Blastopirellula sediminis: one gene and its partner. Each later gene encodes a partner of the first gene's protein in a complex. Links are inferred from orthologs where the notes say so. Each region holds a gene or a part of one and is shown in the gene's direction. Other genes may lie near its edges.

Region 1 (15,053 bases):
TGATCGCTGACGCGATCGTTTCAAGAAATTCGGCTTCTTCACGACGCTGCTATGGGCTGCGTCGGTTCGAGCCAAACGAGGCCACGAGTGCGCCTCGGTGCAATGCGCCGAGGCGAACAGGTCTTCCTTCCCCAGGTAGCGCTGCCAGGCGTTGGGCGCATTCAGCGCACACAACACGGCGGAATTGAGTTCGTACAGATTGCCGTCGAGCCCGCGCTCGACCAGGGCTCGCTGCAAAGCGCCGGAGACTCCCATCGTCGACGCCTTCGCCGCCCGATCGATCGGCACCTTGCCGTCGGCTTGCTCCAGAGCGACCAACTCGGCGGCCGATTCGCACGCCTCTTGATTGAACGAATGAACGCCGGCGCAGACCAAGGGTCGCGCCGGGTAGACCATGCAAGCGCCGTCCATCCCGAGCAGCCCGCAACCGAGGCGTTTGGTTTGCGTCTCCTCGCGAGTCATCATCGCGCGGCGCATCGAGAGCTTTTTAAGACGGTCGCGGATCGCGTCGACCTGGGCCGTTGAGAGGCACTGCTGGATGTACTCGGCGGCGGCGATCGCTTCGACCGGCGTGACGTCGATCGCAACCGTGAAACAACAGGCCGAACAACCTTGCCGGCAAGCTCGCATCGGCGCCGTCAAACCTTCGGTCATCGGATCAGGCTGAAGCGTCCGCAGGGTGTCGATCAGATCGAGCGACTCCCCATGCTGCAAGCTGTTTAAGAGAGACGGCAGGTCGTCCTTCACGCGTGCGACCGCCGCATCGAACGCGCGTCGCGCATCGCCGCCAGCTTGGATTTCCTCAATCAGTGACTTCATGCCGGTCGCTTGCGGAGAGAGTCAGGTCGGTTCGTCATGGTCGCTTGGGGTTAACTTCGGCAGCCGACCAGAGCGTAGAAAACGAAATTAGCGCCCAAACGTTCTCTTTCCCCAGAAGGACGGAGCATCCTACCGCCTCGCGAAGCTTTGCCGGTTGGGAGTGACGGCGAAGCAGGCAAGCCTGGGAGATCACACGCGACTTTACCTCCTCTTTGGGATCCACAAGCGGCCGATCTCGCTTCAACACATTCCCACGGCGGTGAGCCGCACCGACGTCCGAGAGCTGTTCGATGCCGTAAATCGCGCAGCTATCGGACCTTTGAGGAGAAGCGTCTTCCCTCTAGCCGTACCGCCCGATCTCTCAGAAAAAAGGGGAACAATTTCTTGAATCGCGTATTTACAAGTTGTTTTTAAAAACAGATATTGAGCCCAACGCTCTGCGGAGCTGGATACGCTTTTGAGCTTCCCACGGCTCGATTCCCTCCAGGGTCGATCGCCGCTCTCTTCCTGAAAACTCGAGTCCTGGCTATGCCGACCCTTCTGTTCCGTACGTCCCTGTGGTTCGCCTTTCTTTACGGGCTCCTCACGATGGAAGCGACTGGCTTCGCCGCGGAACCAGAGCCGGTTCATATTTCCGGCAGCCTTTCCAAGCCGTTCACGCATGTCCTGCTCTGTTCGCCGACCATGTCGGTCCCGATGCCGTTCGCCCAAAGCGACGCCGGCGCCGCGGGAAGCTTTGAGTTGCAAGCGACGATTCCGCAGCCGATGGTGCAGGAGCTCGTCTTTTTCGATGGTCGCAAGCGAATTGCGACGCTGCCGATCTATCTGGAGCCGGCGGCGAAGCTGGCCGTAGAAGTCGCCAGCGGAAAAGTGGAGCATACCGGCGACCTTGCCCTCGAGAACTCCATCGTGTTGAAGCAGATGCCGCTCCTGCGGATGGAACTTATCCTCAAAAATCAAAGCGGCGATTCGGAGCGTGCCGCGTCGTTCCTCGCCCATCTGCAAGAAGATCTGAAAGTGGGCGCCGACGAGGAAGCGACTCCTGAGGCGTTTCGCCAATTGATCCTCGAAATCGCTCAGCGCGGCCTAGCCTACAACCGACTGAAAGCGCTCGAAGCGGAAGGTGGAGCCCCCTATTTGCAACAGCTGCAAGCGATCTACGCCAATCCACCGCGAAGCGGCGCCTTCGCCGGTCAAATCGAATGGCAGTACCAATATCTCGCGCTAACGGCCGCGTTCGCCGAGGCGGGACTCTTCGCCGACGCCGACCATCTGGAAACGGCGCGCGTAACGTGGGGTAGCGACGCGTGGATGCAGAGCAAGTTCGTCGTCTTCCTCCTCGACCACGAGATGAACATGCGGCGCTGGTTTCGCACTCCTTGGCGACCACGTCTGCTGCCGCTGGAGCGATTTGTGAGCGGCGAGCGCGATCGCGCCAACTGGGAGCGCATCGTGAAGGAATTCGAGGAGCTCGAAGCGTCATACGCTACGATCGCGGTCGGCCAACCGGCGGCGGAGTTTGCGTTTGAAGACGTTAACGGCAAGCTGGTTTCGCTCACGGATCTGCGCGGCAAATTCGTCCTGCTCGACTTTTGGAACATGGCGTGCGGACCCTGCATCAAGCAGTTTCCGTACCTCCACAAAGCGGAAGAAGAACTGGCCGACTCGGGAATCGTCATCGTTTCGATGAACTGCGACTACGACGACGCGCACGAGACATGGCGCGAATTCGTCAAAGAGCGTGGATTGGGAGGCGTCTTGTTACGGGTCAACGATGCGAAGTCGCGGCAATTCTTCGCTGACTATCAACTGAAAGGCTTCCCTCGATTTGCGCTGATTGATCCCGCTGGAAAGATGGCGGACCCCTATTTCCTGCGTCCCGAAGACAAGAAGTTCGTTCCTGAACTGCTGTCAATCCGCAAGCAATACGACCAAGAGAAATCGCCGACGCCGTAGTACGAACCGAGTATCGCCAATCCTTCATCCGATGAACGTCTAGCTTCCAAAGTCAACGTCGTGAAAGCCGCCAGCCCCAAAAAGTCGCCCGACTTCCTCTCCGAATCGGCCCAGATTCTGGAGCGGTTGCAGCAACCGTTGGCGGGGGTGATGCGAGCATTGGGCGGAATCAAGAAGTCCGGCGACTTGGAACGGATGCTCGGTCTTGATCGGACGCTCGCCTGGCAGTTGGTGAAAGTAGCCGAGTCGACCGATCCGCTGGAAAACGCCGCCAACGTTCCCTCCCGAGTTTCGATCGAACGCTTTGTGCAAGGCGCCCAGTCGCTAGGCGTTAGCTCCGACCTTACTACGCCGCTGTTGGCCGCGCATGAGCAGTTTGAATCGCTCGTCGCGCGGCATGCCGGCGATCGCGTCTGTTTTAACACCATGGTCTCCGCCGCCGGCAAAGGAGAGCAATGGCACGCCAAAGAGTTGCAGCACCGCCGCAACGTCTTTCGCGGAATGAGCCACATGCTGGGCGTACAAGCGGGACTGCTATTGCGCAGTTCGTTTGTGCGACGCCTGGCCAGCGATCCCGATAAGGTCGAAGCGATCTGCATCGGCGGCGTCTCCAATCTGCGTTTGCTGCGAGAAACGGAGCGGATCAACATCTATCAATCGCGCGTCTTTCGACAATTGGAAGATGGGGTCAGTTACCACTCGAACATCGAGCGAACGAACGTTTACGGCAATGAAGAGATCGACGGGTACCGTCTCTCTGACTTCTGCACTTCGCGCGACGCACAGTGCGAAATGATCCACGGCGAATCTGGTTGGATCTACGGCAACCTGCTGAACGGCGCGATCGGCGCTACCGGCGAATCGTCGCACTACTTTGGAACGCGCTACTACAACATTCCGCATCCGGCAGGTCGCGAAGGTCAATTCGCAACGCGGCTCCATATCGACCTGCCGGTGAAGGTTTACATTGCGGATGAATTCATTGAGCCGGGCTTCGCCGACGACTGGATCGCCCAGGCGTCGGCCATGGTCGGCAGTTCAGCCAGCGATCGCGCTGCGCCGCCAGGCATCGAGCGGACGTTGCCCTGCCGAATGGACTTCGAATGTCTCGGCCAAGGTCCGCCGCCGGCGATTAAAGAATTCCCCGACTACCCGGAGATGGTCCGCCACGTCGCCGACCACTCCGGATTCGATCTTAGCGACTACCAATGTTGGCGTTTACGGGTTGAGTATCCCTTGTACGGAAGCACGATTATGAGCGAGTTCGTGGAACCGCGCAGTTAACGTTCGGCAGTCCGCATAATTCGCAGTTTGCGGTTCCAATGTCACCAAAATTTAGGATCATTTCAGCAATTCCAAAACGTTTTACGTGCACTTGAGCCCCCAAACATGCCATCCCCTTTTTTACCTTTGGCTCAAGCCCCGCCGAGAACTTTTATCCTTACCGTTACTGGAGAATCTTCTATGGCGATTCAGGTCCTAGCGACTCCCCGGCGCAAACGCTTCGGCTTTACGCTGGTCGAACTATTAGTCGTGATTGCGATTATCGGCGTACTTATTGCGCTCCTTTTGCCGGCCGTCCAACAGGCCCGCGAAGCGGCTCGTCGTATGAGCTGCACCAACAACATGAAGCAGATGGGTCTGGCCCTGCACAACTATCACGATACCCATCAAGTCTTCCCGCCGGGCTTGTTGCATCCCGATTCGTCCGCCACCACTGGCGCAACTTCGTCGTGGTTTCCCTTCAGCAAATGGGCCAACGGTTACGGCTGGGGAACGTTCATTCTTCCTTTCATGGAACAGAACGGACTGCACGACGCGCTGGAATCGATTCCAGTTTGGTCGGCGCCTAACGCGCAAGTTTCGATCTCGGCTTACGAGTGCCCGTCTGATCCGAGCCCGTCGCTGAATCCTTATTACTACGACGGATTCTATTTGCCGCGCGGCGGTCTTCCGGACGACCAGCGAATGGCGAAGTCGAACTACGTCGCCAACCACGGCACCGGTCTGGCTCGTCCCACTGGCGGTTCCTATGGCAACGGCGCTTCGGCGCTGCACACCAGCTTCCGCTTCCGCGACTTTACCGACGGTACGTCGAACACGATCTACCTGTCGGAGCGAGACGGCGTTCGCAAGTCGTCGCTGACCAGCAGCAGTCCGTCTGGCGGCGCGATCTGGATCGGCGCACCGAAGATCGCCACCGGCGGATCGTTCCAACACAACCACTGCTCCTTTGCGAGTTCGGCGACGACCGCGACGACACGTCCGATCAATTTGCCGACCGGCAAATCGCTAGTGCAAGATGTCGCGAGCAGTCAACATGTCGGCGGCGTCAACGTAACCCTGGTCGACGGTTCGGTTCATTTCCTCAGCGAGAACACCAGTTGGGAAACGGTCGCCGCTTTGGCGCGACGAGCCGATGGCGAAGTGGTAGGAGAATGGTAATGCCAGCGTTGAAATACCCCACCACGTCGTCCTACTCCAAGGCGGGCGTTTGCAGCCTGGTGTTATTGGCGGCGAGCCTGGCCGGCTGCGGCCGAGATCCGTTCGCGTGCGTGCCGGTCTCGGGACAAGTGACGCTCGACGGCCAGCCGCTGGCGACCGCGCGAGTCATCTTCTCTCCGCAAGGGGACGGCAAGAGCGCGATCGTCGGGCCGATTTCGTACTGCATTACCGACGAAAACGGCAACTATCAATTGGCGACTCCGCATGGCAAGCAAGGCGCCGTCATCGGTACTCATTCGGTTTCGATTTGCGGAGAAGTCCGAGACGAGGCCAACCCCGAGTTGGTTCTCGTCAAGGAATACCTCCCCGCACGCTACTGGAGAGGTAAAGAGCTGACCTTCGACGTCCCCGACTATGGGACCGACGAGGCTCACTTCGCTTTGACCAGCGATAAGAAAAAATAGCGATTTGTTTTCGCCTGGGGCCTGAAAGATTCAGGCGACGCCGGGATCCGCTGGATGCGGATTTCACGAAAGCGAGTCGCGGTTTCGCTCTTAGGTTGGGCGGTTCGGGGCAGCCGCCCAACCTTGGACGAATCCTCTATTGGCGCGATTGCGCCCCTTCTCTCTCCGCCGCTTCGCGCACGAAAGCTAGCGCGATCCGCTTGACGGCGACTTGTCAGAACTGGGCCGCTGACCGAAACTTGTTCTACCCCACACACCACCAGCCCTTTTGGACCTTCCCCAGCATGCGCGCAGAAATCGTGGCGATCGGCGACGAACTTACCAGCGGTCAACGTCTCGATACTAACTCGCAGTGGCTTAGCCAGGAGCTAGGCAATCTCGGCATCGCCGTCGGTTTTCATACCACCGCCGCCGACGAACTCGATTCGCTGGTCGACTGCCTGAAGATCGCCGCCGACCGGGCCGACATTGTCGTCGTCAGCGGCGGTTTGGGTCCGACGGCCGACGACCTGACCCGCGAAGCCTTCTCGCTCGCCTTTGATCGCCCGCTGGAGTTGGACCCCGAAAGCCTGGCCCATATCGAGCGGCGATTTGCATCACGCGGCGTCACCATGCCAGAGCGAAACCGCGTTCAGGCGATGTTCCCGGCTGGCTGCCAGGTCGTGCCGAACCCGAACGGCACCGCTCCCGGTATTGACCTCACCTTAGAACGCAACGGCCGCACCGTTCGCCTCTTCGCCCTTCCCGGGGTGCCGATCGAACTGAAAGAGATGTGGACGCAGACGGTGAAAGGGGCGATCGGCGGAACGTCGGCGGCGCCGGCCAATTTGATTCGTCACTATGAGCTGAAGTGCTTCGGCGTCGGCGAAAGTCGACTGGAAGAGATGCTGCCCGATATGATCCGCCGCGGCCGCGAGCCGCAGGTCGGCATCACCGTTCACCAAGCGACTATTACGCTGCGCGTCACTACCAATGGCAAAGATGACGTCGAGTGCCTGGCCCAGGCGCAGCCGACGCTTGATGAGATCCGTACGATTCTGGGGCCGCTCGTCTTCGGAGAAACCGGCGACGAACTGCAAGACGCCGTCGGCCGCATGTTAACAGCCGCCGGTCAGACGGTCGCTTGCTGCGAATCGGCGACCGCCGGGTTGATCGCTTTGTCGCTCACCGAATCGCCGGCCGCTAATGCCTCTTTCGCCGGAGGACGAATCACGCCGAGTTTGCAAGCGCTTAGCGTCTACGCCGGTGAAGCGTCCGTTGGTGAGACGGCCGTTGTCGAACAGGCGGCCAGCAAAGTACGGGAAGAGTTCGGTACCGACTACGGTTTAGCAATCGGCCCAATCGACGAGAGCGGCGCCTATAGCTTCGCCGTCGCTGACGCGAAGGGTGTGGTCAGCGAATCGTCGCAAACGCTGGGACATCCCGAGATCCATCGCCCGCGAGCAGCGAAACAAGTTCTCGATCTGCTTCGCCGACGGATGATGTCATAAGCCGCAACACTAGCCCGCAGCGCAAGCGAGGGAATGCGTTCGGCTAACTGACGAATGTCGAAACCAGAGTGTCGAATGGAAGAAACTTCGTCACTCGAGCTTCGACATTCCTCATTACATGGACGCCGCATTCCCTCGCTTGCGCTGCGGGCTAGTGTTTGATTATTCCAGATTCGCCAGGATCTGCGGAACGTCGGTCACCGCGCATTCCAACTCTTCCCCAAACGTCACCGGTTGGCGGATCGCTTCGGCGAGTCGCTTCAGATAGACGCGACGGGGAATCTCTTTCGCTCCCATCCGTCCGGTATGCGGGGTCCACTGCTGAATGTCGAACAGTTGATAGCCGCGTAGATTGAGATGGGCGACCAGCGTCGCCAGCGCGACCTTTGACGCGTCGGTGACTTTGTGGAACATCGATTCGCCGGCGAACGCTCCGCCGATGCCGACGCCATAGATCCCACCGGCCAATTCTTCCCCTTGCCACACTTCGACGCTATGTGCGTGCCCCTCTTCGTACAGATTGCAGAAAGCTTTGAACATGTGGGGGGTAATCCAGGTCCCATCTCCACTTTTGCGGCGGCGCGAGCAGCCCCGCATCACTTCCGGGAAGGCGCGATCGCAGGTCGCGGTAAACTGTCCGCTCCGCATGGTTCGGGCCAAGCGATGCGAGACATGCAGTCCGTTCAGCTCGATAATTGCCCGCGGATCGAGCGAAAACCAGGTCATCGGCAGCCAATCGTCCCACATCGGCCAGGGGAAAATCCCGTGAGCGTACGCGTCTAGCAGCCGCTCGGCCGATAAATCGCCGCCGATCATGACGAGTCCTTGCTCATCAGCCGAATCGGCGGGGGGAAAAAACTTTGGCGCCATCATCCGTTCCGTGGTTTCCGCGTAGGTCTTGTTCTTTCCAAATTGTGCTGGACAATAGACTTAAGAGCAATCGGCAATCTCCGGCAAAAAACCTGTCGGCAGCCGCTTTGATGAACTTGACTCGGAATCGCCAAAAAGCATAAATTGCTCCCACTCGCCATGGAAGGCGAAGACGGCGACCGACTTACGTCGCTTTTGAGCCAGCAAGGAGCTGACTCGAAGACGAACCACAATCGCAGCCGAACTCTGAGGACTTTTTTCCTCGGACCACCGAAAGGGAATTCACCGTGACACTGGACGACTCACGCGAGCAAGTACGCCAGGCATCCGATATTGCGGATGTGCTGGGCGGTTACCTGCCGCTGACGCGCCAGGGTCGCATCTACGTCGCCCTCTGCCCGTGGCACAATGACTCTCGCCCAAGTTTGCAGGTCAACCCAGAACGCCAATCTTGGCGCTGTTGGGTCTGCGGCATCGGCGGAGACGTCTTTAGCTTCGTCATGCGTCGCGAAGGGATCGATTTCCGCGAAGCGCTCGAACTGCTGGCCGATCGCGCCAACATTTCGCTCAGCAAAGCGGCGCCGGTTCAGCCGGGATCTCCCAACGACAAGCGAACGTTGTTCGCCGCGACCGCGTGGGCGGAACGACTGTTCCAAAAATATCTCGCACATTCTCCCGATGCGGACGCCGCGCGACGTTATTTCCACGATCGCGGCATTTCGCAAGATTCGGTGAATCGCTTCCATTTGGGTTACGCCCCCGATCAATGGCAATGGCTGGTCGACCAGGCGCGCTCGACCGAGTTCTCCGCCGCCGTGCTCGAAAAAACGGGCCTGATCGGCCGCAGCAGCACCTCCGGCAAGCCGTACGATCGCTTCAAGGGACGCGTGATCTTCCCGATTCATGACGTGCAGGGACGAACGATCGGCTTTGGCGGACGCATTCTGCCGGGCAACAACGATCCGAAAGCGGCCAAGTACGTCAATTCCCCCGAAACGAAGCTCTTCTCGAAGAGCGATAACCTTTACGCCCTCGATCTGGCGCGAGACGCGATCGTCGAATCTCGTTCGGCCATCGTCGTCGAAGGCTACACCGACGTGATCGCCTTGCAGCAAGCGGGCGTTCGCAACGTCATCGCGGTCCTTGGTACGGCCCTCGGCCAACGTCACATTCATCTCCTCCGTCGCTACGCCGATCGCATCTATCTGCTGCTCGACGGGGACGAAGCGGGACAGCGCCGCACGAACGATATCCTCGAACTTTTCGTATCAGAACAAGCGGACCTGCGAATCGTTACGCTTCCCGATCAGTTGGATCCGTGCGACTTCGTCCAGCAGCGCGGCGTTGACGCGTTTCACGCCGCCTTGGACACGGCGGTCGACGCGCTGGAGCACAAATTGCGGATCACGACCGCCGGAGTCGACGTTCGCCGCGATCTGCACAAGGCGAACGAAGCGCTGGAAAGCCTGCTGTCGACGATGGCGCGAGCCCCACGACTGCAGGATGGCGCCGGCTCGGAAGTTCGCTTGCGAGAACATCAGTTTTTGAGCCGTTTGGCTCGCAAATTTGAAGTCGATGAGCAAGAGCTGCGTAAGCGACTTTCGTCGCTTCGTCGTGCGACCAACGCCGCGCCGGATCGCTCGGCCGCGCCGTCCGACGAAGATGTGAAAGTTCGGGCCGCGGAATTGGATCCGTACGACCGGAACTTGCTCGAAGTGTTGGCCTGTCAGCCTGATCTCACCTTGTTGGCGGCCGATGAAGTGGGCGTCGACGAGATGAGCAGCGAACCGGCTCGCCGGCTTTACCAGACATTTATCACTGCGTGCCAGGACGGCTCGCCGGTGGAATTCAATCAATTGCTTTCCGGAATCGAATCAGAGTCGCTCAAAGGCTTGTTGGTGGAACTCGACGAGCAAGCGGCGGCGAAGAATATCACCGATCCCGAAACGCTGCTGAAATCATTCATCGCGGATTACCAACGCCGCTTTGAAGAACGAGAGCATCGCAACAACGTTGCCGCTCTCGATGACAAAACGATGCATGGGCAGGACGAAATGGATCTCCTGCAACAAATGATCGAACGTCAACGAAGTCGACAGGGAATCGTTTCTCCCACGGACGGGTAGAACTGTCGACGCACTGCTGTTGAATCGGCGCCCGCACGCTCTTTCGACGGCTTACAACCTGATGAACTTGAAAGGCAAGGAGGCTTTTCACGTGGAATTCTGTGATCAGGATTTGATTGCGCTCATCGAGCGCGGCAAGACCCAGGGTTATCTCACCTACGACGAAGTCAACAACTACCTCCCCGACGAGGCGTCCACTCCGGAGAAGCTCGACAAGCTTCTGACCGAACTGGAACACAAGGGGATCGAGCTGGTCACGACCGCTCCGGAAGAAGAGTTTGACGACGCTCCCACCTCGCGTGCTCCGTCGGCCCAAGAATTTCGCGAAGCGCTGGAAGACGAAGAAGGAACCGATTGCTTCGTTCCCGAGGAAATCTCGAAGTCGAACGACGATCCGATCCGGATGTATCTCTCGCAGATGGCCTCGATTCCGTTGCTCTCCCGCGAGCAGGAAATCGCGTTGGCCAAGAAGATCGAAGTGACCCGCAAGCAATTCCGCCGCTCGGTCCTGGCTTGCGACTTCGCGATGCGAACGACCGTCGAGATTCTGACCAAGGTTCATCGCGGCGAACTGCCGTTCGACCGGACCATCAAGGTCTCGCTGACCGAACAGCTGACCAAAGAGCAGATCCAGGCCCGCATGCCGCACAACCTGAAGACGCTCAATCACCTGCTGGAACAAAACCAGCGCGACTTCAAGATCCTGCTCCGCAAGTCGACCTCGCGCGAAGATCGTAACGCCGCCAAGCGTCGCTTCATGCGTCGTCGTCAAAAGTGCTTGCAGCTGGTCGAAGAGATGAGCCTGCGTACGCGTCGCGTGCTGCCGGTCATGAAGCAGCTGGAAGACTTCGCGTCGCGGATGGAGCAAATCCGTCGTCGTCTCGACGTGATCGAAGATCAATCGGCCTGCAAGGACGAACGCGCCAACCTGCGACAAGAACTGCGCGACCTGATGATCCTGACGCTGGAAAGCCCGCGCGGTCTGCGTCAACGCTGCGAACGTTATCGTCGCCAGTTTGACGAATACGAAAAGGTGAAGCGCGAACTGTCGAGCGGCAACTTGCGTCTGGTCGTCTCGATCGCCAAGAAATATCGCAATCGCGGTCTGAGCTTCCTCGACCTGATTCAGGAAGGAAACACCGGCCTGATGCGTGCGGTCGACAAGTACGAATATCGCCGCGGTTTCAAGTTCTCGACCTACGCGACGTGGTGGATTCGCCAGGCGATCACCCGCGCAATCGCCGATCAGGCTCGCACCATTCGCATCCCGGTCCACATGATCGACGTCCTGTCGAAACTGCGAAACGTCCAGAAGCGTCTGCTGCAAGAGCTCCGTCGCGAACCGACCATGGACGAAATCGCGCGTCGCGCCGAGATCGACATCGAAGAAGTTCGCCGCGTGATGGACATCGGCCGCCAACCGGTCAGCCTTGATCGTCCGATCGGCGAGAGCGAAGACAGTAGCTTCGGCGAGTTCATCGAAGATAGCCACGAAGAAACGCCGATCCGCAGCGCCACCAACCAGATTCTCCGTGACCGAATTCAAGGACTTTTGAAAACCTTGACCTATCGCGAACGAGAAATCATCAAACTTCGCTACGGTCTGGGGGACGGCTATACCTACACCCTCGAAGAAGTGGGCCGCATTTTCAAAGTGACCCGCGAACGCGTTCGCCAAATCGAGGCCAAAGCGGTTCGCAAGCTGCAACACCCGGTTCGCAGCCAGCAGCTGGAAGGCTTTTTGGCCGGCGCCGCCGCCGACTAATTCGCGGAGTCTCCCCCCGCTGGAAACCGAAAACTACGAATTGCCGCCTGGTTCGCCGGGCGGCCTTTTTCATGCGCTCTGGTATTCGGACTTCGGGGGGAATGTTAACATTAGTGAAGTGATTTCATTTCCCGAGAGAGGTTTCCGTCGATGACGGCAGGTAAAGAGTTTGGCGAAACGCTGGCGCGACTCCATCGCATTCACCAGCAACTCTCGGAACTCCGTACGCGACTCGCGCGGGGACCGGCGAGAGTCTCGATGTCCCGCCAAAAGCTGGCGGCGATCGAAGCCAATTTGGCGGCGACCAAAGACGCGACTCAAAAGACCAAAATGACGGCCGATCGCAAACAGCTGCAGCTGAAAGAAAGCGAAGCGAAGATCGTCAACACGCAAGGGAAGTTGAACGCGGCCAAGACGAACGAAGAGTACCAGATTCTCAAAGATCAGATTGCGGCGGCCGAGATGGCCAACAGCGTCTTGGCGGATGAGATCTTGGAAGCGCTCGAGAAGATCGACCAGCTCAACACGCAAGCCGAAAGCGAAAAGCTGAACATCGCTGCCGCCGAAGCGGAACTGAAGAAAGTTCAGGACGCCGCCGACGCCGAACGGGAAGTGCTGGAAGGTGAAGTCGCAGTCGCTCAAGCCGAACTCGCCGAAGTCGAGAAGAAGCTGCCGGCTGACGTTCGCGCCGACTACCAACGTTTGACCAAGGCCCGTGGCGAAGACGCCCTGGCGATGGTCGACGGCGAAGAATGCGGTCAGTGTTACGTCTCGATGCGACCCCAGGCGTATCAAGACTTGCTCATGGGGCGGATCGTCTACTGCTCCTCTTGTGGAGCCATGCTCTACCTTAAGCCTGGAGAATAGGGCCCTTTCGGTAGCGAATGCCCTAAACTGGGCTTCCCAGCGATATCGTGAAGCTCTCTTTACACTTCACGCTGGACTACCGATAATGGGGAAAACTTGAATCGATCGGCGACCATCCTTCCTGGAGGGTCGCATTTTTTTTTCAGCTGCGGGAGAGTTCCAATGTCGAGCATGGCAGATCGCAATCCGATGTCGAGAAAAGGCTTTGAAAAGCTCAAGGCGGATCTCGAACATCTCGAAACGGTCGAGATGCCTCGCATCACCGAAAAAGTCGCCGCCGCGCGTGAAGAAGGCGACCTCAAAGAAAACGCCGAGTATCACGGCGCTCGCGAATCGCAAGGAATGATCCAAGCGAAGATCAACGCGATCAAGTCGAAACTCTCCCGCGCCTACATCATCGATCCTGCGTCGATTGATCAAACGACCGTCGGCTTTTTCGCCACGATCACGGTCGAAGATCTCGATCTCGATGAAGAAGAGACCTACACCTTGGTCGGCAACGGCGAAGAGGACTTCATGAACAACAAGATCCTCATCGACAGCCCGATGGCCCAAAGCCTGCTTGGTCACAAAGTGGGCGATGTCGTCGAGATTCAAGCTCCCAAGGGCGCGTACGAATTGAAGATCCTGAAGATCGAATACAACTTCGACTAACGCCTTTCGCGCTAGAGTTCGAACCACGAGCGCCGCTTGGATCTCCAAGCGGCGTTTTTTCGTAAATTTGCGATTCGCCGCGGGCACGGGTATTCTGGAAGCGCCTCTTCTCCCTTCCTCAAGCCCGCCGAGTTCCTGCCATGTCGCGCCTTCTGCTCGCTCTACTCGTGTCGTCGACCTGTTTGATCACTTCGCTCCGCGCTGAAGAGCCGCCGCTACGTCCGAAACCGATCCCGCGCGTGCAGATCATTCCCCTTCCGTACGATCAAGCGTCGGTCCAGGTTGCGGGTCGTGAGATCACCCGCTTCCACTTCGGCCGCGATCTGCATCGTCCGTTTCTCTATCCGGTGATCAGCCCGGCAGGCAATCGGTTGACCCGGATGGGACATCCGCACGATCCTAACGGCCACAGCCACCACAACTCGATCTGGATCTCGCATCATGACGTGAGCGGCGTCGACTTTTGGGGAGACGCCGGTAAAGGACGGATCCAATGCATGAAAATCAACAGATATGAAGATGGAGACGATCACGCGACGATCGAAATCGTCGCCAACTGGATCGACTCATCCAACGGCGCTACGCTGCTGACTGAAACCCGCACGATGACCTTCTATCCGCTTGAAGAGAACGAGTGGCTCCTTGATTTGAAAAGCGTGCTGACCGCTCAGCAGCCCGAAGTGACGCTCGGCGACACGCCGTTCGGTCTGGTCGGCGTACGAATGGCGAAGACGATCGGCGTGAAAGATGGCGGCGGACGCATCCTCAACTCAGCCGGCGAACGCGACGAAAAAGAAGCGTTCCGAAAACGCGCAAACTGGGTCGACTATAGTGGCGCAGCAGCGCGCGATGAGTTGGCCGGCATCACGTTGATGAGCGCCGCCGACAACGCCGACCCGACCGCACCGTTTCATGTGCGTGATGATGGATGGATGGGCGCGTGCTTTTCGCACGAGCGGCCGCAGACCCTGAAGAAAGGCGAAAGCGTGACCGCGCGATACGGCATCTACATCCATAAAGACGTCCTCTCCCAAACGGAGATCGCGGCCCAATATGACAAATTCGGAAAAATCGCACCTCGGTCCGCTTCAACCGCTCCCCAATAAAGTGCTATGATTTGAGAATTGTCGGAAAGATTTCGTCCCTTCTGACGAACTGATCGATAGTCCAATCCGCCCCCCCACAAAACAAAGACTTCAGGGAGAAGCAACATGGCGACAGGAAACGCACCTCAAAAAAGCGGCGGTAGCGCCGTACCGAAAGTATTGCTCGGCTGCTTGGTGGCCATCATTCTGATGGTCGTCATCGCCTGCGGCGTTGGCTACTACATCATGTCGAACATCAAGTCGCTCGGGGTTGGGCTGTTCGCCAGCGTCGTCACGCAGGCCATCGACGAGTCGGAACTGCCGGAAGACCAGAAGATCGGCATGAAGGAGCAGATCGACCGGATCGCGTCGGGCTACAAGTCGGGCGAAATCAGCGACGAACAGCTCGGCAAGATCTTCGAGAACATCGGCGAATCGCCGGTCATCTCGGCGATTCCGGTGATCGTCGTCGAATCGACCTACCTGAAGAACTCGGGGCTGTCGGAAGAAGA
Region 2 (15,012 bases), on another replicon or contig:
GTTTATGAAGGGCTGTTTATCCTGGATTCCAACCGATACGCTCGCGATCCGGGCGGCGTCGCTGGTCAGATTCAGGAATACGTCGAAAAGCTCGGCGGCGAACTCTTGGTGAGCCGCATGTGGGTCGAACAACGCCTGGCTTACCCGATCAACGGGCACCGCAAAGGGACCTACTGGTTGACCTACTTCAGCCTGGAAAGCACCAAGCTGACCGAACTGACCTACCAGTGCAACATCAACGATAACTTCGTCCGCTTCATGTTCGTGAAGCACGATCCGCGAATTATCGACATGTTGATCGCCCACGCGACCGGCGCGGTGGAAGCTGCTCCGAGCGACGAAGATTCGACCGCCGACGAAGAAGAAGCGGCCACGGCCGACATCGACTAAGTCGCAATTTTGCGGGACGGCAAGTCGCACGAGGCGCGCCGATTTGGTAGGCTGTTGGTTAACAAGCGTTCACTACTTAGGTGACGCTGGAACCGACAAAGCACAGTGGAGATCGACACATGGCGAGTTTTAACCGGGTGATTCTGGTCGGCAACCTGACCCGCGACGTCGAAGTCCGCTATATCCAAAGCGGTTCGGCGGTCGCCGAGATCGGGCTGGCTGTGAACGATCGCCGCAAGACCGCCTCGGGCGAATGGGTCGACGAAACGACTTTCGTCGACGTGACGCTCTGGGGCCGGACGGCGGAGATCGCCAGCGAATACCTGAGCAAAGGCTCGCCGGTGTTGGTCGAAGGTCGCTTGAAGCTCGATACCTGGGAAACCGACGGACAGAAGCGATCGAAGCTTCGCGTCGTCGGCGAAAAGATGCAGATGCTCAGCGCTCGCGGCCCTGGTCAAGGAGGCCCGTCCAGCGGTGGTGGCGGCGGTCAACGTCGTCAACCGCAATCGGCGCCCAATCGTGGCGGCGGTAACAAAGGTGGCGGCGACGATTTTGGCGGCGGCTACGGCGGCGGCGACGACTACGATTCGTTCGGCGGTTCGTCGGACGACATCCCGTTCTAATCCAAACAAACAACCTTACATTATCCGAACAGACGCCCCGAACGCAGTTCGCTGGGCAGAGTGAAACGCAAGAGGAATTTCGATCATGGCGAGCATTCGTGCCGAAAAGCATAGTGAACGTGTTTGGAAGCGTCTCCCCAAAGGGAAGCACGGCGGTATCGAATTGCTGCTGATCCAATCGGTTGATCACCTGGGCAAGCAAGGGGACGTCGTTGAAGTCCGTCCGGGCTACGCCAACAACTACCTGATCCCGCAAGGTCTGGCCACGATCGCCACCCCGCACCACAAGCGGATGGTCGAAAAGCACCGCGCTAAGCTGCTCGAAATCGAAAAGTCGCGATTGGCCGGTCTCCGCGCGATCGCCGACCTGCTCAACCGCCAGAGCGTCACGATCGAAGCCAACGCCAACGACGAAGGCCACCTCTACGGCAGCGTTGGTCCGGCCGACATCGTCTCGGCTTTGAAGGAACAGAACTTCACGATCACCGCCGATCAGGTTCGCCTGGAAGGTCCGCTGAAGGAACTCGGTCTCTACACGGTCAAGATTCACCTGCACGCCGAAATCGAATCGGAACTCAAAGTGTGGGTTGTTCCGACCGTCACCGGCGACGAATAATTGCATCGCAGGGGCGATTGTCCGCGATCCGTCGATCCGCAAAAGCGATTCTCAAGAGCCGTCCCCAACAGGACGGCTCTTTTTTTCGACAGGTTATTCACGCCGCGATTTTCGCCGCGGCGCGTTGCGGCGGTTCGACTTACGGCGCGACTTTGCGGCTTGAGGTCGCCGCTCGATTGCCGCCCAACATCGCCCAAGTATGATTGATCCCGCGGCGAATGGCCGCGCCGGATCGACCGCTAATCAGGGAAGGTGCTCATGAAGACGAAATTCAAACGCGTCGATAAGGCGGACCGCGAACAGCAGCCGACGAGCGAGATCTTCGATCGGCAGCCGCCGTGCAATCTGGAAGCGGAAATGGGGGTGCTCGGCAGCATCTTCCTGCTCCCTGACTGCGCCGACGAAGTGGTGATGATCGTCCGGCCTGACGACTTCTACGACGAGGCGAACAAGAAGCTGTACGAACATATGGTTCGTCTGCACGACAGCGGTCGCAAGGTCGACCTGACGCTGTTGGCCGAGCAGCTGAAAGCGGACGGCGACTTCGAGTTCATCGGAGGCGCCGCCTATCTGGCCCGCGTGCTGAACAGCGTTCCGAACGCCGCCCACGCCGAGCACTATGCCCAGATCGTCGCCGCCAAAGCGATCAATCGCAATCTGATCGGCGCCGCGACCGACATCCTCCGCGACGCCTACGAGGAAAACGACAAGTCGGACCGCCTGGTGAGCCGGGCGGAAGAAAAGATTTTCGCGATTACGGACACCCGTAGTTCGAACTCGATGTCGAGCATGAGCGACATCGTCACCGCGTCGATGGAACGTATCGACGCGCGTCTTCGCGGCGAACATCTGGAAGACGGCGTTGCGACCGGCTACACCGATTTGGACGGCATGACCGGCGGCTTCCATGGTTCAGAGCTTTTGATTCTCGCGGCTCGTCCGTCGATGGGTAAAACGGCGTTCGCGATGAACATCGCCGAAAACGTCGCCGTCCACGACAAGACGCCGGTGCTGTTCATCAGCCTCGAAATGGGGGCGATCGAACTTTGCGATCGTTTGCTCTGCTCGGTCGCCAAGGTGAACGGTCACCGCCTGCGTAACGGAACGATCTCGGCCGACGACCGTCGCCGCCTGGTCGAGAAGTCGGCCCTGGTCGCCGAATCGCCCCTATTCGTCGACGACTCCCCCTCGCGTACGGTTTCGCAGATCGCGGCCGGCGCCCGACGCATCAAGCGTCGTCATGGTCGTCTGGGGATGATCGTGATCGACTACTTGCAGCTGATCGAGCCCGATAACTCCAATGACCCCCGTCAGGAACAAGTGGCGAAGATCGCCCGCCGTTTGAAGGGGATGGCGCGTGAAATGGACGTGCCGATCTTGTGTCTGGCCCAGCTGAACCGCCAGGCGGAAGCTTCGAAGGACAACCGACCGAAGCTCAGCCACCTCCGCGAATCGGGCGCTATCGAACAAGACGCCGACGTTGTGATGTTCGTACACCGTGAAGAGTACTATCATCATGGAGAGGAGCGCGATCAGTTCGCCGGTAAGGCCGAGATCATTATCGCCAAACAGCGTAACGGTCCGGTCGGCGAAGTTCAGCTGACTTGGCTCCGCGACTTTACCCGCTTTGAAAACGCGTTCGAGCGCGAGCCGGACGACTTCTCAGCCTTTAACGGCGGGGGCGAGTTTTAAAGCGGACTGCATCGGCAAAGGCGAACGAAGAGCGCCGGCATGGATCAGATCCTCGGATTCAAGGTTTGGGACCACGAAGAAAAGTGTCCCTATTTGGCGGGACGCCGCGCACGGCTTCCCCTCTATTATCCCTTGTCCGCGATGTCTGGCGCTGATGTCGATCTCGCCCTCTCGCAAGGTGCGCGTCGTGCCGGCATCTATCTCTATCATGTCTGCTGCCGCGCCTGTCGGGCATGCGAACCAATTCGGTTGGACGTGAAGAAGTTTGAGCCGCGTCGGCGGCATCGTCGCGTGCTAGCAAAAGGGGACGCCGTACTGAGGACGGTCGTCGGCGCTCCGATCGCGGATGAGGAGCATGCGCGGATCTACAACCTGCACAAAGAAGGACGCGGTCTTTCTGACGACGGTCAGGCGGCGATTAACGCTCATCAGTACGGCGAGTTCCTGGTCGAGTCGTGTTGCGAGACGGTTGAGTTCGGCTACTACCTGGAAGAGCGACTCGTGGCGGCGGCGACCGCCGATTTAGGGGATGACTCGCTATCAGCTGTCTATTGCTGCTATGACCCGAACGAGAGCGATTTGTCGCTGGGAACTTACTCGGTTCTCAAACAGTGGGAATTCTGTCGCGAGACCGACCGACGCTATCTGTACCTCGGCTTCTACATCGCCGAGTCGCCCCACATGAGCTACAAAGCGTCGTTTTTGCCCCACCAGCGGCGGATTGCTGGGGTCTGGACCGAGTTCGCCAGCAGCTAGCACCTGGCGGCGTAAATCGATCTGAACCGATTTGCCAGACCTCGCGTAACGTATCGCGTTGCTGACAGTTGCGCAAACAAGGCCGAATCCGTCTTGCCGTAGCGTCGCTCATTCAGTATCTCTACCCAACCGCTTACATAGGCTAGTCGCCTATCGCCGCGCACGGATCGCGCGACGGGCCAGAATTCAAGGACGATATTGTGCTAAATTGCCGCCAAATAGCTGCGTTCGCACTCGGTTTCGGGTGCGGTCTTTCGCTCCTCGTTGCGAGTAGCGAAACCAGTCTCGCCCAAGGTTTTGATCCTGCGAACATCGATCCGGCGATGTTGACGCCGGTCCCGGCCGAACCGGGCGCGATTCCAACGCGACCGCAGATCGTCGATTTGCGGATCACCGGCAACAACCACACGCAAGAAGCGAAGATTCGCTCGATGATTCGTTCGCGAGCCGATCGCGAGTTCGATCCGGAAATGATTCAGTCCGACGTACGCAAGTTGGCCGAGTCCGGGCTTTTCAAAGACGTCAAGATTCTGACGCAACAGTCGGCGCAAGGGGTCGTCGTCACTTTCCAAGTGTTCGAACGTCCCTCGATCCAATACGTGAAATTCATCGGCAACGAGTCGGCGACCGACAAAGCGCTGCTGAAAAAATCGGGACTGGAAGTTGGCGGCGCGCTCAATCGCTTTGTTGTCGAAGACGCGCGACGACGCGTGGAAGAATATTACCGCACGCGCGGTCATGGGATGGCTTCGGTGACGATCGTCGAAGGGTTGGACGCCGACGCCAACGGCGTCGCGTTCATGGTTCATGAAGGACCGCTGGCGCGAGTCCTTTCGACCAGCTTCGTCGGCAACTCGATTTCGTCCGATGGTCGTCTGAAGACCCAGGTCAAATCGAAGCCCGGTTTCCTCTGGTACGTGCGCGGCAAAGTCGACATGGATCAGGTCGAAGCGGACGTCGAAGCGTTGACGTCTTACTATCGCGGTCTCGGTTACTTCCAAGCCCAGGTCAATCGGATCATGGAGTACACCGAGTCGGGGTTGTGGGTGAACATCACCTTCGTCGTCGACGAAGGGATGCGCTATGAAGTCCGCAACGTCGCCTTCGTGGGACAAACCAAATTCAACGAAGAGCAACTCGCCACGCAAGTGAAGCTGACCGAGGGGCAGTTCTTCGATCAGAAGAAGATGAACTCCGACCTCGCGGCCCTGACCGACTTGTACGGAGCCCAAGGTTACATTCACGCTGACGTACAGGCCGAACCTCGCTTCCTGGAAGAGCCGGGCCAGATTGACCTGGTCTACGACATTCGGGAAGGGGAGCAGTATCGCGTCGGTCGCATCGACGTGAAGATCGACGGCGAATATCCGCATACGCAACGCGACGTCGTGCTGAACCGCCTGGACCTGGTTCCGGGCGACATCATCGACATTCGCAAGATTCGCGACAGCGAACGACGACTGGTCTCGTCGCAGCTGTTCGTCAACGAACCGCATCGCGGAATCAAACCGACGATTCAGGTGAAACCGCCGGAAGTCAGCGACATCGCCGACAAACGGGGTGACGCTTCCGATCCGACTTATCGAGGACAAAGTCCTGAAGCTGCGACGCCGCCTGCGTACTATGGCCAACCGGTTCAGTACCAGCAGCCGACGTACAACCAACAGCCGAGTCAGTATCAGCAGCCGCAAGTTCCGGCTGTTCAGATGGGAACTCAGGTCGCTCCACCCGACTTCCGTCCGTCTCGGTACTCGGCTCCTGCCGCTGCGCCTTGGTAACCTTGAAGCCTGCGACATTGATATAGGCGACCTCCCCCCGGTCGAGAAGGATTCCTTCGTGAGATATAGCTGGAAACTCACAAGCCTGACGATGCTTACCGCCGTCTTTGCGGCGGTCGGCTGCACCACTCCAGGTGCGCAGGTCGCGGCGATACCGTCAACGTTTTCGACTGGGCCGACTACGGATCAATCGATCGTCGCTGCGGGCAAGCCGCCGATCGTTCGCGCTCAGGACGCCGCTTTGGCGACCGACGATGGCGCCAATCGCCAATCGTCGCCGGGCAATGACAATCAATACCGCAATGGAATGCCCGCTTCGGGCGAGCCGATCAAGCAGGTGCAGTACACCGCTCCGCCGCTGCCGCAAGCTCCGGTCGCCGGTCAAACCACCGCGCCGGCCGCTACCGCCTATCCGCAGTCGACCGTCGTCGGCGGCGCTCCTTACAATCCCAACGCCTACGATCAAGCGGTCTCCAACGGTTACGTTCAACAGCAAACGTTGCCGCCGCCGGCTTCGGTCGCTCCGCTAGGCCGTCCTTTCGGCGGCGCCCCGATCTACAATCCGCCCCTTGGCCCGGATGCGATCGTCGGTCCCGATCCGGTCTACGATCCGAGTCGCCAACCGTTTTTGCCGGGGCGAACGGCCGACATTTTGGTCAACGCGCAAGAAGCTCAAACCGGTCGGTTCCAGTTCGGCGTCGGCGTGAACTCGGACGCGGGCGTGACCGGCTCGATCGTCGTCGACGAACGCAACTTCGACTATGCGGCGGTTCCGACCAGTTGGGATGACGTCTGGAACGGACGGGCGTTCCGCGGGGCAGGGCAGGGGTTCCGCTTGGAAGCTCTTCCCGGTACGCAGGTGCAGCGCTACATGGCGACCTTCACCGAGCCGTATCTGTTCCGCACCAACATCAGCATGAACTTGAGCGCTTACTACTTCGACCGCATTTATCGCGACTGGAATGAAAACCGCGTCGGCGGTCGAGTCGGCCTTGGCTACCGCTTGACGCCGGACTTATCGATCGGCGCCAACCTCCGAATGGAAAACGTCGACATCTCGGATCCCCGTTTGAACACCTCGCCATCGTTGAACGCGGCGCTCGGCAGCCATGACCTGTTCAGCGGCCAGTTGACGATTACGCACGACACGCGCGATCAGCCGTTCGCGCCAACCGAAGGTCACTTGATCGAAATGAGTTTCGAGCAAGCGTTCGGCGATTACAACTTCCCGCGTGCTGAAGTCGACATGCGTCGCTACTTCCTGCTGCGCGAACGTGCGGACGGTTCGGGGCGACATACGCTCGGCTTGTCGGCTCGTGCAGGTTTCTCCGGCTCGAATACGCCGATCTTCGAGAACTACTTTGCGGGCGGTTACTCGACGCTGCGCGGTTTCGACTTCCGCGGCGTCGGTCCGGTCGAAGGGGGCGTTTACACCGGCGGTCCGTTCCGCGTGCTGGGATCGGTCGAATACCTCTTCCCGATTACGGCGGACGACATGTTGAAAGGGGTGATTTTCACCGACGTCGGTACCGTCCAAGAATCGACGAAGCTGGTCTGGGATGAATTCGACGTGGCGCCTGGTTTCGGTCTTCGCATTTCGGTTCCGGCGTTGGGTCAGGCTCCAATCGCGCTCGACTTTGCGTTCCCGGTTAACAAGGCTGACAGCGACCGCACGCAGGTCTTCAGCTTCTTCATTGGTTACGCTCGCTAGTCGTCAGTTGAGAGACGGCTAGTAGGTGCGCCACTCGAAGTATTCTCGATGGTAACCGGTATGCCCGGTCCACGTGTCGCGCGCTGAGCACGCGCCGAAATATCCGTAACTGTAGGCAGGCGTGCTGACCGAGTAGCCGTACCCATGGTAGTAGTGCCCATAGTACGGGGCCGCGTTCGACTTCTGCGGCGTCAGAATCAGGTACGAAGGGGGAGCGGCCTGGCCAATCGCCGCCATAGCGAGGCAAAGCGTCAGGGATGCCAGCAGTGTACGAATCATGGAACGTGGCCTTACAGCAATGAGAATCGTCGCCCCGAGTGCGACTCCTCTCTAGCATCGGCATTTGCGTCCCACTCGGCTGACCGCTGATCCTCCCGTCGCCCCGTTTTTCGACGGTCTGTTAGGGTGGTAACGGTCTTGCCGGTTATGCCGGCGAGGGTTACTCGAGGCCGAGTCCGATCTCGTAGGCCTCCTCCGCATTCAGAACCAGGTCGTTCCGCTCAAAGATCCGGACAAGCGCTTGTTTGTGGATCTTCATTTTGGTTCCACCGACGCCGATCGCGCCGTAGCAGATTCTCCCATCGCGCTCCTTCGCTTTGTCCATCGGATCGACCCCTTCGATGCCGACAGGCGGAGCGGCGTTCAGGTCGATCATGACCTTCAGATCGCTCGCCTGGCTGAGCGTCTGTTGGCTGGCCAGTTGAACGTTCGCCGCGCCGGCTGCGATCACAACCGCCGCCCCATCCAGCGCGGTCGTCAGACTAGCGTCATCACTTACCGCATACGGCACGAACGTTCCCTCGCCAACGTCCTCTTGCAGCGCATCGCAAACGGCAGTCGCCTTGTCGAGTTTTCGTGAAGCGATGCGGACACGCGCTCCTTGTCTCGCCAGCAGACGAGCCGCACGTTGCCCGACAGGTCCGGTTCCGGCGAGAACGAGCGTTTCGGCGCCGGCCAACTCCAGATGGCGTCCAGCAGCGATAACTGCAGCGGCCGCCGTCGTGTTGGCGCCGTTCGGATCAAACAGAATCGAAACTCGCATGGGACCGAAGAAGCTGCCGACCGCCGCTTTGAGCAGGCTTTCGGCCTTCGTCACGTCGCTGCCGCCGATGAAGATCGCCGAGTTCTTCAGCTCCGCTGGGGAACGCGTGAAGATCAGTCCATAGACGAGATCGCGTACCTGCGAAGCGCTGACGGCGCCGTGGCGAAAGAGTTGATCGACGCCGGAGTCGACGGCGACGACGCTGTCAAACGTGCTGATTTGCGGGTCGGGATCGAGCTGCAACAGGATTTTAGCGGTTGGCATGCGAGGAACTCTTGGGGCGAAAAAAAGAAAACCGCCCTGGTGGGGACGGTTTTCGGAAGTTATCGAAAGAGCGAAAGCGCCGTCGGCAGCTTAGAAGCCGCGGAACGGGTGAGCCGCTTTTTCTTTGCCGGCCAGAACTTCGTCGATGGTCGGCTTGGCGGTCATCGCGTTGACGATCGCCTGTTTGGTCGCTTCGTAGTTGTAGTCGAAGATCTTCTTGTCGTCGGCCGCTTCCCAGTGGATGAAGACGCCGCAGACGATGACCAGGTCTTCGCACTGATCCTTCGGGATGACGCCGGCTTCGACCGCATCGGCGACCGCTTTGGCGACGGCGGCTTGAGCCGGACCGAACATCTGGGTCGCTTGCTTGGCGCCCTTGATGGTGACCTTGGTGATCGTGACCGTCGCCGGTTTGACCAGCAGGTTCGGTTCGAGCACGGCGAGCAGGTTCGAGTGACCGGCGGTTTGGGTCGCCAGTGCGCTGGCGAACGCGGCGCCGACGGGACCGGTCTTGGAACCGATCAAGAGATCAATGTGGGCGATTTCGTTGCCATCGCCGGCGAGCGCTTCGCCAATGAACATCGACATGCGTAGTTTCTCCCGAAAGTGAAGATTGGATGGAGCGTCCCGAAGTGGGCGCCGCTTCGAGGAAAGGCGTTGGGGGGCGGCGTCCCTGGCAGCGCATCTTCGCGAAATCAGAGCGCGAAAAGCATCGGGTCGGGGCCATTGCCGTAGAGCAAAACTTATCAAACCCCCACGCGATTGCAACCATGGAAGACTCTCCCCCCTTGATGCGCAAAGAAAAGACCGCCGCGAGGCACAAAGCCGCGCGGCGGTCGGAGCAAGGCAGGACACGAGAAAGGCGGGGCGGTGAACGCTACTTCACCAGTTTCAGGGGACGGGCGCCAGCAACCTGGCGGAAGATTTCGGTGAGGTCTTCGGAATACTCCGCAACGGATTGGCCGCCGGGAACGTTGAAATGGACGCCATCAGTGATCCGGGCGACTTCGTCCATCAGGGCGGTGTCGGCTCCGGCGCCAAGGCTGATCGTGATGATCTTAAAGCCTTGATCTTTACAGAGATACGCTTCGTCGATGACGTACTGTTTCGCAGCGGTGCTGTTCACGCCGCCGTTGACCCAGTTCGCCTGACCGTCCGTCAGCAGGACCATCATCTTGACCGAGCCTTCGCGGCCACGGGCCTGCAATTCCTCACGGCCAGTGGTCATGCCGCCGCCGATGTTGGTGTAGTTGTGGTAGTGGCCTGCTTGTCGTTGACGAGTTTGAGACATGATGAACCCGAGGTTTTCGGTCAACGTCGATTCGAGCAGACCGTTTCCATTCGGAGCGTTGTAAACCGCCAGACCGACCCGGTCGCGTCCATCCCCTTCTTGCATAAAGTGAATGAACAGGTCGACCGAGTTTTTCACCGCAGTGATCGGGTGAGCGCTGGCCTTCCACAGGTCAGGCGTCGCATCGGAGGAGTACCGTTTTTCCAGCAAGTAATTGATCCAGCTCATGTAGCCGAATTTATAGCGGTAGCCGGCGTCGTTATTTTGACCCGTACCGAGGCAGTAGTTGAGGTAGTCGTTCCAGCTTCCTTGCGGATAGGGATAGGCGACGTTATCCAGGGCCAGGGCTTTGCGAATCGTCGCGAGGCGATTGCCGTCAAAGTCAAACGAGTGGACCTGGTCCGAGTTGTCGGCGTTTTTGCCGCTGGTGATCCAGACGTAGCGGATTTCCTGGTTCGGGCTGGCCGTATAGGAAGTGGCGCCGCTGGGATAGTAGTTGTAGGTCGATCCACCGCTGGTTCGCACGGTGACTTTGCTGATCGCTTTGTCCGACGTAACCACCGCCGATGGGCCGCGGTAGGTGACCGAGGTTCGGGCTTGACCGTCCGAAATCGGTGCGGTACCAGTGGCCTTTGCGTATGCCGGATCAAACGTCAGGTTCCCGTAAACCGGGTAGCCGAGATCGGCGTACATCTGCTGCGAGTTGGTGTAGATGTGTTCCAAGCCCAAGCGGCCGATCGATTTGAACTCGCTGTCGTCGTTCATCGAGCCCGAAAGGTCGAGCACCAGCATGATGTCGCGGTTTTGATAGGTGGCGATCGATTCGGCGGTAATATCAAACGAATCGCGTCCCAGCAGATGCCCGAAGAAGAAGGGCATGTTTTGGTAGGTCATCCGGACGCTGACGGTGGTTGGGCCCTCTTCGACTGATTCCACTCGTTGCGTCGACGAATTCCATTGACCCAGCGACAGTTCCAAGCCGTCGCCATATTTAGAGAGGAATAGATCGACGTTGGCGGCGGTGTCCCCGTCCGTAAACTCTTTCCACTGCAGACCGACCGGATTGTGAGTCAGGTACTCGTGCACTTTCGCCGTGGCGACGTCTTCCCCTTCAATCAACGTTCCGGCGCCGGCCAGTGCGGCGGCGTCGACCGAACGCTGCAATTGCGATTGCATGGTGAACATGTAGCCGACGTCGACGCTAAGCGCGATGAACCCCATCATCACGATCATCAACACGGCGGACAGCACGACGATCACACCGCGTCTTAGCGCGGGACGTACTGCGATTGGTTTTTCTCGATCACGGCGACGCGACGACATTTCGACTCTCCTGGTAGTTGGGCAAATGAGCGCAGCTGCCGACCTTTGGGCGCTGACGCGGTTATCATGGACAAATTGGTGGGGAGAGATTTTGCTACGAACCGCCTCGTGCGGAATCGTCGCGATATGGCAGCGTTTGGCCGAAGCCATCCGCATCAATGGGAATCGTGAAAAGTTCAGTCGAAATGGAAATAGTGTGTCCTTGCCCAATGGAAACCATAGCTTGAGATTTTCTTGCGGGTCGGCTCTCAGAAAAAAAATCGCAAAAATCGGTCTGAACCTCCCATGAGTCCCCCTCCCCTCCCCCCGCGAATCGCCGTCGTCGGCTGCAGTTGTCGCGCCGCGGTCGCCTGTTTACGTCGGAGCGGGATCTCGGCCGTCGCCGCCGATCAATTCGCCGACGCCGATCTGCGGCGGATGGCCCCTGCAACGCAGCTAAGTCGTTTTCCCAGCGACATTCCCGTTTGGTTGGCCGACTCCGATGCGACGCATTGGATTTACGTCGGCGGGCTTGAGAATCATCCCGATGTTCTTGCCGCCGCAGCCCAGATTCGCCCGCTGTTGGGCGTCCCCTCCCCTGCTCTGCCGCCGATTCGCGATCCCCTGCTCTTACAGCAAACGCTCCGCTCCGCAGGCTTCCTTTTTCCCGAGACGGTGACCGCGCCGCCGCGTGCGGGACGTTGGCTCATCAAGCCGCGCAGATCGGCCGGCGGCTTGAATATCCGCCGCTTTACGGAGCCTGCGGATAACGAAGAAGTCGTCTATCAGCGTTTTATTCCGGGACGATCGTACGGAGCGGCGTTCGTCGCAATCGACGGTCAGGCCCGGTTTTTAGGGGCGACGCGGCAACTGATCGGGCGAAAATGGGGAGCGCCGCAACCGTTTCAATATGCCGGATCGATTGGGCCGATCCCATTGCCTGATAACGTGCAGGAAACGCTCCAGCGTCTGGCTGAATTCCTGCTCGCATCGACGCAACTGCAAGGACTATTCGGCATCGACTTTGTCCTGCACGCCGATCAGCTCTGGATGCTGGAGATCAATCCGCGGTTTACAGCGGCGATGGAACTGCTGCCGGTCGACTTGATGCGGCTCCATCTATCGGCCTGGCTTCCAGAATGGCGAGGCGAAAACGCAACGCCCGCGTCTTCCGCCGACCAGGTACGCGGAAAGTTGTTTGTTTACGCTCCCAATGACTTCGTTTGGAGCGAAACGCTGGAGCAAGCGATTCGTGACTCGAACCTAGCGATCGCCGACATTCCTATGCCTGGCTCCCCGATGGTCCGGTCCGGGCCGATCCTCACTCTTCTCAGTTCCGGTGAGACGCCAGGCGCCGTCGCTTCGCAGCTACGCCACGGAAGAAGCCAACTTCGCGATCGAGTCGCACTGCTCCGCTGACCAGAATCAGGCTTTGATAAAATTTTGGAAGAAAAAATAAGCACAGAAAAGGATTTTTCTGGATTCATTCGTCCTTTGCGTGATATTCTGTGGGCGTCTAACTCCCTTTGTCATTCTCATCTACTTCTGTAGGGGTGTTTTATGCAGGGTCGCAGATATCGATTTGGCTTTACCTTGGTAGAGCTATTAGTGGTGATCGCCATCATCGGCGTGCTGATCGCATTGTTGCTCCCCGCGGTGCAGCAGGCCCGCGAAGCGGCCCGGCGTTCAAGCTGTACCAATAACATGCGTCAGCTGGGATTAGCCCTTCACAACTTCCACGACACCTACCTCCGCTTTCCGCCCGGCAGTTCGGATGACAAACGCCCGTTCGGCCAGCGCGATACCGGCGGCGGATATGGTCCCTCTTGGCTGGTCTTTCTGTTGCCAGGCGTCGAGCAAAACAATCTGCACGACAAATTCCAATTCAACATGGGGAACTCCGGCTGGGGAAACGTGAACAACGTCGACGCGATGAAGGGCGCCAAGATCGAAACCTACGTTTGCCCTTCGGCCCCGTTTGAAGCGGTCGCCAACAATCCCGGCGCTTTCACTCCTGGAGTGACCGGCGACGTCACTTCGCCAACTTACGTCGGCATCTCTGGTGCAATCAACGGCCTGATCACCGGCTATACCGAATCGCGAACTAACAGCGGCGCTTCCGGCGTCGAAGGTTGCTGTTCCGGCGGGATCGTCAGCGGCGGCGGGATGCTGTTTCCATTTGGCAAACTAACGATGGCGTCGGTTCAAGACGGAACGAGCAACGTCGCGATCGTCGGCGAGCATGGGGACTATATGACCACCAAAGACAACTCGAAGAAGACTTGGCGCGGTGGTCAGCCGCATGGCTTTTTCATTGGCGGACATGGCGACAACAACGATCGCAAGCCGCCGAATTACTTTCCCGGCAGCGACGCTCGCACCTTCAATCAAACGACGGTTCGCTACAAGCTGAATCAAAAGACCGGTTGGGACAACGGCGACGGCACTTGCATGTCGACCGGCGTTTGCAACAACTTCGGCAATAACATCCCGCTCAATAGCGCCCATCCCGGCGGCTTGATGATGTTGTACGTCGACGGTTCGGTTCACTTCACCGCAGAAACGATAACGCTGCAGGAATTAGCGAAGATCGTGACCCGCGATGACGGTCAGGTTCTTGCCGGATCGTAACGACCGAAGGAATTGACGACGAACGCATTCATCTGGGGAACATTCCGTATGCACAGCAAACAATATGCGGCGACTGCGACCATCGCCGCTTTGATTTTGGTCGTATCTGCAATTGGGTGTACGCCGGCCGGACAGGCCAAAGTGCCGATTCAAGGAGTCGTGACGCTCGACGGGACTCCACTTCCCGACGGCTCGATTTACTTGCGACGGACCGACGGAGAGTTCTTCAGCGTCGATATCGCCGACGGCAAATTCAGCGGCGAAGCGATGCCCGGCGAGTACCGCATCGAGATCTCGGCGATTCGGGAAGAAAAGCCCGATCCGACTGCCGTGGCGATGTACGGCGCTGACGCACCGAAGCGGCAGATGAATTACATCCCGGCGAAATACAACTCCGATTCGACCCTCTCGGCGAAGGTGGGCGACAGCGGCGCAGGCGATTTGAAATTTGAGCTTTCGTCGAACTAGCGATTTCGTTTCCGCTCTTTGGCGGCGGCCATCGCCGCTTCCAGATCGGCGGGGGTCGGTTTCCAGTCTCGTCCGGCCAACTGCGGCTGGAAGTCGTCGCACCCGGCGAGATGGGCGATCGCCCGCGTCGCTTGCTCCATCAGCTCTTGCGGCGTGCCGGTCGACGAGTCGATCGGCTCCCCCACTTTGACGATCACATGCGCCGGCATCAAAAAGGGACTTGCCGGCGACCGGTCGTACGGCGCCCCTTCGATATAGATCGGCACGATCGGGACGCCGGCATGTTGGGCGATCATCGCCGCGCCGGGGCGAAAGGGAAGCATCAATTGGTCGGTCATGTTGATCCGACCTTCCGGCAGCACGCCGACCAGTTCGCCGGCGTTCAGGAGGTCAATCGCGGCCCGAATCGCCTTGGTGTCCCGTCCGCCGCGACTCGTCCCGATAGCGC

The links.
Region 2: the proteins of dnaG (region 1) and dnaB are in contact, whole or in part, in a crystal structure (PDB 2R6A), measured with the Geobacillus stearothermophilus proteins. The link is inferred for Blastopirellula sediminis from one-to-one orthologs. Residues at the interface, in WP_049624496.1 of Geobacillus stearothermophilus: Lys456, Leu457, Leu458, Pro459, Ala460, Asn463, Ala464, Leu467, Leu535, Leu536, Ile537, Ala538, Gln544, Glu545, Asp548, Tyr549, His552; in WP_033016901.1 of Geobacillus stearothermophilus: Ser13, Glu15, Ala16, Gln18, Glu91, Leu92, Asp94, Ala95, Val96, Pro97, Thr98, Ala99, Ala100, Asn101, Tyr104, Tyr105, Ile108.

Annotation. Positions count from the first base shown.
Region 1 is NZ_JAJKFT010000002.1:126,398-141,450, reverse strand. The notes cover bases 7,884-10,750. They hold dnaG (DNA primase), read left to right. Parts: upstream 7,884-8,331; coding sequence 8,332-10,170; downstream 10,171-10,750. Other genes in these bases: LOC68_RS01215 (sigma-70 family RNA polymerase sigma factor), read left to right, coding at 10,262-10,750; aat (leucyl/phenylalanyl-tRNA--protein transferase), read right to left, coding at 7,884-8,044. Outside these bases: YkgJ family cysteine cluster protein, read right to left, coding at 1-819; TlpA family protein disulfide reductase, read left to right, coding at 1,348-2,775; hypothetical protein, read left to right, coding at 2,836-4,059; DUF1559 domain-containing protein, read left to right, coding at 4,240-5,220; DUF4198 domain-containing protein, read left to right, coding at 5,220-5,684; CinA family nicotinamide mononucleotide deamidase-related protein, read left to right, coding at 5,969-7,174; more of aat, read right to left, coding at 7,337-7,883; more of sigma-70 family RNA polymerase sigma factor, read left to right, coding at 10,751-11,935; zinc ribbon domain-containing protein, read left to right, coding at 12,086-12,802; transcription elongation factor GreA, read left to right, coding at 12,974-13,456; DUF6807 domain-containing protein, read left to right, coding at 13,597-14,562; hypothetical protein, read left to right, coding at 14,668-15,053. UniProt on the Escherichia coli protein: RNA polymerase that catalyzes the synthesis of short RNA molecules used as primers for DNA polymerase during DNA replication.
Region 2 is NZ_JAJKFT010000010.1:96,430-111,441, reverse strand. Bases 1,279-4,104 are described here. They hold dnaB (replicative DNA helicase), read left to right. Parts: upstream 1,279-1,887; coding sequence 1,888-3,321; downstream 3,322-4,104. Other genes in these bases: LOC68_RS11880 (arginyltransferase), read left to right, coding at 3,361-4,077; rplI (50S ribosomal protein L9), read left to right, coding at 1,279-1,629. Outside these bases: rpsF (30S ribosomal protein S6), read left to right, coding at 1-390; ssb (single-stranded DNA-binding protein), read left to right, coding at 510-1,013; more of rplI, read left to right, coding at 1,099-1,278; BamA/OMP85 family outer membrane protein, read left to right, coding at 4,401-5,855; BamA/OMP85 family outer membrane protein, read left to right, coding at 5,914-7,566; hypothetical protein, read right to left, coding at 7,585-7,845; NADP-dependent methylenetetrahydromethanopterin/methylenetetrahydrofolate dehydrogenase, read right to left, coding at 8,006-8,872; fae (formaldehyde-activating enzyme), read right to left, coding at 8,963-9,460; pilus assembly protein TadG-related protein, read right to left, coding at 9,750-11,486; ATP-grasp domain-containing protein, read left to right, coding at 11,772-12,884; DUF1559 domain-containing protein, read left to right, coding at 13,026-14,096; hypothetical protein, read left to right, coding at 14,145-14,564; lysophospholipid acyltransferase family protein, read right to left, coding at 14,561-15,012. UniProt on the Escherichia coli protein: The main replicative DNA helicase, it participates in initiation and elongation during chromosome replication. Travels ahead of the DNA replisome, separating dsDNA into templates for DNA synthesis.